Luteolibacter yonseiensis: one gene and its partner. The protein of the gene in region 1 interacts with the protein of each later gene in a pairwise test. Links are inferred from orthologs where the notes say so. Each region holds a gene or a part of one and is shown on either strand. Other genes may lie near its edges.

What was found.
Region 2: the proteins of JIN84_RS09535 (region 1) and dnaE interact in binary tests that used the Escherichia coli proteins (3 or more experiments, as listed by UniProt). The link is inferred for Luteolibacter yonseiensis from one-to-one orthologs.

Annotation. Positions count from the first base shown.
Region 1 is NZ_JAENIK010000010.1:61,864-65,173, reverse strand. What follows is about bases 13-3,009. They hold JIN84_RS09535 (pyridoxal phosphate-dependent aminotransferase), read right to left. Parts: upstream 2,087-3,009; coding sequence 938-2,086; downstream 13-937. Other genes in these bases: JIN84_RS09525 (class I adenylate-forming enzyme family protein), read right to left, coding at 2,858-3,009; JIN84_RS09530 (hypothetical protein), read right to left, coding at 2,173-2,463; JIN84_RS09540 (hypothetical protein), read right to left, coding at 645-836; JIN84_RS09545 (3-keto-disaccharide hydrolase), read left to right, coding at 13-588. In the rest of the region: more of JIN84_RS09545, read left to right, coding at 1-12; more of JIN84_RS09525, read right to left, coding at 3,010-3,310. UniProt on the Escherichia coli protein: Shows aminotransferase activity with methionine and histidine as substrates, and to a lesser extent also with phenylalanine.
Region 2 is NZ_JAENIK010000009.1:11,219-15,600, reverse strand. What follows is about bases 280-4,348. They hold dnaE (DNA polymerase III subunit alpha), read right to left. Parts: upstream 3,957-4,348; coding sequence 480-3,956; downstream 280-479. Other genes in these bases: JIN84_RS07715 (GYF domain-containing protein), read right to left, coding at 4,015-4,348; JIN84_RS07725 (HD domain-containing protein), read left to right, coding at 280-362. In the rest of the region: more of JIN84_RS07725, read left to right, coding at 1-279; more of JIN84_RS07715, read right to left, coding at 4,349-4,382. UniProt on the Escherichia coli protein: DNA polymerase III is a complex, multichain enzyme responsible for most of the replicative synthesis in bacteria. This DNA polymerase also exhibits 3' to 5' exonuclease activity. The alpha chain is the DNA polymerase catalytic subunit.

The DNA of each region.
Region 1 (3,310 bases):
AAGGACTGGGAGGGCGATCCGGTTTACTGGAAAGCCGAGAACGGCACGCTCGTCGGCGAGGTGAGGCCGGAGACATTGCTCAAGCAGAACTCCTTCATCATCTGGCGCGGCGGCGAGGTGGCGGACTTCGAGCTCAAGCTGGAATACCGCGTTTCCGCCGAGGGAAACAGCGGCATCAACTACCGCAGCAGCGAGGTGCCCGGCGCGAAGTGGGCGATGCGGGGATACCAGGACGACATCGACGGGAAAGACCAGTGGAGCGGCCAGAATTACGAGGAGCGCGGCAGGCAGTTCCTCGCCTATCGCGGCCAGAGCGTGATCCTGAAAACCGGCGCGCCGCCGGAGATCGGTCGCGAGCTGGGGGACCGCGCGGAGCTGCAGAAAAAGGTGCTCAAGGAGGAGTGGAACCAGGTCCACATCATCGCCAAGGGAAACCTGCTGCAACATTTCACCAACGGAGTCCTGATGTCCGAGGTGCGGGATGAGGATCCGGAAAACCGGAAACCAAACGGACTGCTCGGCGTGCAGGTCCACGTCGGACCGCCGATGAAAATCGAGTTCCGGAAGATCCTGCTGAAGCGGTTGTAGGGACGGCCTGCATAGGTCCTATAGCACTTATAGGACCTATGTGGTGAATCTCCGGTTCAGTTCCCCAGCGCCTTGTCCACTTTCTCACCGGCTTTCTCGACCGGGCCCTTGGGGTCCACGGCGTCTTTGACGTTTTCGACCGCCTTGTCGATGCTTTCGCCCGCTCTTTCGCCAGGTCCTTTTTCCCGGCAGGAAACGGTGGCGAGCAGTGGGGCAAGGCAGAGTGAGAGCAGCAATGTTGATTTCATGGTCAGGATCAGGTTGTTTGGTTATGCTGATGGATTTCCACCAGCTAACGGACAGATCGCACGTCTCTTGGGAATTGCTACTGATCGTTTGAGGAAAATTGTTACGTCAATTTCATCAGCCGCTCGCCCGCCGCCTGGAGCGTGGCGGTGTTTTTCGCGAAGTGGAAGCGGATCAGGTGGTTCACCGGCTCGCGGAAGAAGCTGGATCCCGCGACTCCCGCCACGCCGATCTCCTTGATGAACCACTCGGAGGCCGCCGTGTCGCTGGCGAAGCCGAGCGAGGAAATGTCCAGCATGACGTAGTAGGCCCCCTGCGGCTCGGTGAAGGGCAGGCCGGTCTTGCGGAGGATGTCGAGGAACATATCCCGCTTCTCGGTGTAGAGCGCGGTGAGTCCGGTATAGTAGCTGTCCGGCAGTTCCAGCCCGGCGATGGCGGCTTCCTGCAGCGGGGCGGCGGCCCCCACGGTGAGGAAGTCATGCACCTTGCGGGCCTGCGCGATGACCTTCGGCGCGGCCTGCACGTAGCCGAGCCGCCAGCCGGTGATGGAGTAGGTTTTCGAAAGGGAGTTGCAGGTGATGGTGCGGTCGAACGCGCCCGGCAGCGCGGCGAAGTAAACGTGCTCGTGCGGCGCGAAAATGATGTGCTCATACGGTTCGTCCGTGATGACGAAGGCGTCGTGCTCCTCGGCGAGGCGGAGGATCTCCATCAGCTCGTCACGCGTGAAGACCTTGCCGGTGGGGTTGGACGGATTGCAGACGACGATGGCTTTCGGCTTCTGCTCGAAGGCCTTCGCGAGCTCCTCGGAATCGAACCCGAAGCCGGGCGGACGCAGCGGCACGTAGATGGGCTCCGCGCCGGACAGGATGGCGTCGGCGGCGTAGTTTTCGTAAAACGGCGAGAAGATGATCACCTTGTCGCCCGGATTGCAGGCGGTCATCATCGCGACCATCATCGCCTCGGTGCTGCCACAGGTGACGACGAGGTTCTCATCCGGATGGATGGGCAGGCCGGTGAAGCGCTGGATCTTGCGGGCGAGCGCCTCGCGGAAGCGCGGGGCGCCCCAGGTGACGGCGTATTGATGATGGGGGCCGCGCGCGGCGCGTTCCATCGCGGCGAGCAGTTCCTCCGGCGGATCGAAATCCGGGAACCCTTGGGAAAGGTTGATGGCCCCATGCTGGTTGGCGAGGCGGGTGGTGCCACGGATGACGGATTCGGTGAAAACGGAAAGTCGGCTCGCGGTATCGGGCATGGGAGGGTCGGAGGTCGATGTGGGAAGCCGCGATGGAAGCGCCCATCGCGGCTCGCACACACACTAGATGACCGGCCGGACCCAGGTCAATGACGGCGGTATTCGCGACCGCCGCGGTAATATCCGCCGCCACGGTAGTAGCCCCCGCCACCATAGTATCCACCGTGATGGTGGTGATGGTGATGGTCGTTGTCATTCCCCGCCGCGTAGCCGATGAGGCCGGCGGCGGCGACACCCGCCACGGCCAGCGCGGGATCCACGGATTGCACCGGGCGGCCGGCTGCATCATAGGAGGTCATGCAGCTCACGCTGGAACCGATGGTCACAAGAGCCAGTGAATACACGGCCAGGCGCAGGCAGCGGAATTTGCTTTTCATACGGTGAATGACGTTCAGGACCGGGGAATATTCAACCGGATTTTCGGAATTCACGGGAGAGCGGCGCGCGGAAGACGGATACATGGGTTCCGCCGGAGGTTCACCGCCAAGACACCAAGGGCGCCAAGAAGAGGAAGAGGGTGATGCCGGTTTCCGAAAATAAAGTGACGATTTGAGCAGGCGAAGCTTTCGGACTGCGCGCAGCTTGCTGCCGCTTTCCGTAGTCAGCTTGCTGACACGGCGGAGCACCGGCGGACTGTCTTCGGCGTGCCCTCCCGCTGGCTGACGCAAGGGGGATGACGCACCATGAGAAATACGGGCCGCCACCCCGGCCAGCGAGCTGGCAGATGAAAGCGGCAGCGAGCTGCACGCAGTCCACGGAATCCTCCGGCACTCACACCCGCCGGATCTTGCCGCTGGCGGTGAGGGGCAGGTTGGAGACGAACTTCACGTGCACGGGGACCTTGTAGATCGAGAGGGATTTGCGGCACCACTCGATGAGCTGGCGCGGTTTGAGGACCTCGCCGTTTTCCAGAATGACCTCCGCCGCCGGGACCGTGCCGAGGATGGTGTGCGGCATGCCGGCCACGCGGCAGCGCTTCACGGCGGGGTGGCGCTCGATGGCGGCCTCGATCTCTTCCGGGAAAACCTTCATGCCGCTGACGTTCAGCACGCTTTTTTTCCGCCCCCGCAGGTAGATGCGGCCCGCGGCATCCGTCTCCGCGAGATCCCCGGTGGCGAACCAGCCGTCCACACAGATCTCATCCACGGTCTGCCACGGCGAGAGGTAGGCGTCGAACATGCCGGGTCCCTTGATCCAGAGCTCGCCGGTTTTCCCGATGGCGAC
Region 2 (4,382 bases), on another replicon or contig:
TGGTGCGGTTGTTCGCTTGGTTCCACGATGCGAAAAGGGAAAACGAATACACCGATCCACAACACGGTCGCCGGGGCGGAGAATATGCTGCCAGCCTGCGGGGCGTGCTCTTCGAGCTTGATGACGCCGCTTTCGAATCATTGGTTTATGCCTGCACCTGGCATACGGACGGAGAGTTTGCGGAGAACCCGACCATCGGCACCTGCTGGGATGCGGACCGGCTGGATTTGGGACGCGTGGGGATGATCCCCTCCAGCAATTACATGAGCACGCCTTTTGGAAAGGAAGTCGCGGATGCCGGATCGTTTTATCCGTTTCTGGACAGGATCCGGCTATCGTCAGGAGACTATGAAGCCACGTGACCGGGTGACGGTTCCAGTCCAGATGTGAAGGGTGATTTCGCATTTGTGGTCCGGCCTTTTGAGACGTTTTCCGGACGCACGGAAGATGCCATAAATGGCAAGACTACGTGCAAAAAATCACTCCTCCAACCACCGCCCGAGCGCTTCTTCCAAGTCATCGGAACGTTTCACATTGTAGGATTCTCCGGCGGCCACCGTGATCCTGCGGCCCGCGCTGTTCTGGAAATGCAGCAGCACCGGCGTGGTTCCGGGGTGCTCGGTGAGGGCGACCTTGATGTCGATGAGGTCGCGCTCGCTGTGGCGGGTGGTCCAGAGCATGAGCTCGACCGGTCCCTTGTTGTTGCCCGACGCACGTCTCGCCTTCAGTTCTCCCACCTCGTTGCCGGTGATGCGGCGGCCCCCGGTGCGGTCGTCCACTTGGATCGCCCCCTTGAGCCTGATGATTTTCCCGGGTTCCAGCAGACCAGCGTCACGCGCGGGGACGAAGGTTTCCCCCCACAGCATGATTTCCGCGCTGCCGGTGAAATCTTCCAGGACCAGCACTCCGAAGGGCTTCCCGGTCTTCGTGGTCTTCGCCTCGAGCGAGCGCACCATGCCCGCGAAGGGGAATTTCTCGCGGGGATTGCTCAGGTCGAGATCGTCGATGAGCCCGAGTTTGCGGTATTTGCTGGAGTCGATGACATTGCGGAACTTGTCCAGAGGATGCCCGGTGACATAGAAGCCCAGCAGCTCCTTCTCGTGGGCGAGGCGCTCGTCCTTGCTCCACTCCGGAACGGCGGGTTCCGAGCGCTGCGACTTTCTCTTCGCAACGGGGGCGGCGAAATCCATCGCATCGAACATCGAGACCTGGCCGGACGCCCGGTCTTTCTGAACCAAGGATGCGGACGCGACCACCTGCTCGAGCCGCGCGCAGATCCCGGCCCGGGTCTCCTCGGTCCAGTCGAGGGCTCCGGCCTTCGCGAGGTTTTCGAGGATGCGCTTGTTCACGGCCTTCGAGTCCAGGCGCGAGGCGAAGTCGTCGAGGGTGTTGAATTTTCCGTTTTTCTCACGATCCGCGATGGCCAGGGCCATGGCTCCTTCCCCGCAGTTCTTGATCGCGGCGAGACCGTAGCGCACGCCCTTGGAGCCGTTCGGAGTGACCTCGGGAGCGAACCGGAGCTGGGACGCGTTCAGGTCCGGCGGCAGGATCTCGATGCCCATGCGGTGGCATTCGGCCACGAAAACGCCGATCTTGTCGGTATTGTTGATTTCGTTGGAAAGCAGCGCGGCCATGAACTCGACCGGATGGTTCGCCTTCAGGTAGGCGGTCCAGTAGGAGATGTGGCCGTAGCAGGCGGAGTGGGATTTGTTGAATCCGTATCCCGCGAACATGGCAATCTTGTCGAAAATCTGGTCGGCGAGCTTTTTCCCGATGTTGTTGGTCTTCTCCGCGCCCTCGACGAATTTGGCGCGCTGTTTTTCCATTTCCACCGGGTCCTTCTTACCCATGGCGCGGCGGAGAAGGTCGGCACCGCCGAGCGAGTAACCGGCCAGCACCTTCGCCGCGTTCTGGACCTGCTCCTGGTAGATCATGACGCCGAATGTGTCGCCCGCGACGGTTTCCAGCAACGGGTGCTCGTACATCGCCCGCGTGCGGCCTTTTTTCACGTCCAGCATCTGGTCGATGAAGACCATGGCTCCCGGGCGATAGACGGCGAGAAGGTCGATGATGTCGTCGATTTTCTCGATGGCATACTTGCGGCAGGTCTCGACCATGCCGCCGGATTCAAGCTGGAACACGCCCATCGTCTCGCCGCGGTTGAGGAGTTCGAAGGTCTTCCAGTCCTCCAGGGAAACCTTCTCGATGTCGAAATCCGGCGTGTGCCTGCGGATGTGGTTCACCGCCTCCTGGATGACGGTAAGGTTCTTCAGACCGAGGAAGTCCATTTTCAGGAGACCCACGTCGGTGATGGCCTTCATGTCGTACTGGGTGACGACTTCCCCTTCGTTTCCCCGGGTCAGCGGGACGTGTTCGTCGAGCGGCCTGTCACCGATCACGACACCCGCCGCGTGGACGCCCACGTTCCGCGCGAGTCCCTCCAGCTTGGTGGCGTAGCTCCAGAGCTGCTGGTAGGTGGAGCTGCTCTCGATGAGTTCCTTCAGCTCGGGCTTGGACTCGTATTCGTCCTTGAGCTTGATGTCCGGCTTCGCCTCGATGAGCTTGGCGATGCGGTCGCCCTCGCCATAGGAAATGCCCATGACGCGGCAGACGTCGCGCAGCACGCTCTTCGCGCCCAGCTTGCCGTAGGTGATGATGTGGGAAACGCTGCGCTCGCCGTATTTCTCCCGGACATACTGGATGACCTCCGTCCGGCGGCTCTGGCAGAAGTCGATATCGACGTCGGGCGGGCTGACACGCTCGGGGTTGAGGAACCGCTCGAACAACAGGCCGAACCGCATCGGGCAGATGTTGGTGATCCCCATGGCGTAGGAAACCAGCGAGCCCGCCGCCGATCCCCGGCCCGGCCCCACCGGAATGTCATTGTCCCGCGCCCACTGGATGAAGTCGGCGGTGATGAGGAAGTAGGAGGCGAAACCGAGTTGGTTGATGGTATCCACCTCGTATTTCAGACGATCCGCGATTTCCGGGCTGTTCGCCCGCTCCTCGCCGTAGCGGCGGACGGTGCCCTCGCGGCAGACACGCATCAGGTATTCCTCGCGCGGGCTGCCGTCCGGCGTGCCGAACTGCGGGTATTTTTCCGAACTGGTGGAATCCAGCTTGATGCTGACATTGCAACGTTCGGCGATTTCCAGAGTGGCATCGCAGGCACCCGGAATATCGGCGAAAAGCTCGCGCATCTGTTCGGCGGTCTTGAAATAGACCTCCGGCGTGTAGTGCATGCGGTTTTCATCGATGAGCAGGTGCCCGGTGCCGATGCAGATCATCACGTCGTGCGCCTCGTGATCGTATTTGTTCAGGAAATGGACGTCGTTCGCTGCGACAGGCTTGAGGCCGAACTCCGCCGCCAGCTTCAGCAACGACGGCGTGACAAGACGCTGGGGTTCAAGACCGTGGTTGTGGATTTCCACGTAGGTATTCTCCCTGCCGTAGATGTCCACCAGTTCTGCCAGCGTCTCGCGGGCCTTTTCCTCGTCACCGGCGCGGAGCCACTCGTTCACCGGGCCGGAAATGCAGCCGGTCAGACAGATGACTCCTTTGGAATATTCGCGCAACGCGTCGCGGTCCACACGCGGTTTGCCGTAGTAGAGCCCTTCAAGGTTTCCCTTGGAAACGAGCTTGCTGAGGTTGTTCCAGCCCTCGTTGGTCTCCGCGAGCAGGGTCATGTGGGTCGCTCGTTTTCGGCCCACGAGGTCCTTCTTGTCCTCCATCTTCCCCGGCGCGAGGTAGATCTCGCAGCCGAAGATGGGTTTCACCCCGGCCTTCTTGCACTCTTGGTAGAACTTGATCGCACCGTAGAGGTTCCCGTGGTCGGTCATCGCCACCGCAGGCATTCCGAATTCCTTGGCTTTTTTCGCAAGGTCCTTGATACGGACCATGCCATCCAGCAGGGAAAACTCGGTATGTAAGTGAAGGTGTACGAAAGAATCTGACATCGGGACGGCGCGAATCTAGCCAGACCGCCGGAGAGGGCAAGCGGCGGCTGGCGCGAAATTACACTCCGCGGTTTCCTGTCGAAAGCACGGGGGTCTGCGTGCCGGGATGGTCCTCCGCCGCACGATGGCCGTATTGCAGCCAGCGGTAGGCCACCACCCACGCCAACGACGCCACGGGGATGGCGAAAAGCAGTCCCACACAAAGGGCCAGCATGCCCGCCAGGATGATGAAAATCGTCAGCAATGACAACACGAACAGGCTCAAACGATTGTTGGTGGTGAGGGATGAGCTGTAGCGGAGGGATTCCAGCACCCCCAGATTCCGATCCACGATGGCGGCCCGGTAAAAGCCGAAACGCAGGGCCAGGTAGATCCCGGGCACGATGAACAACAGGAGTCCGAGTCCGACCATGAGCGAGTAGAGGA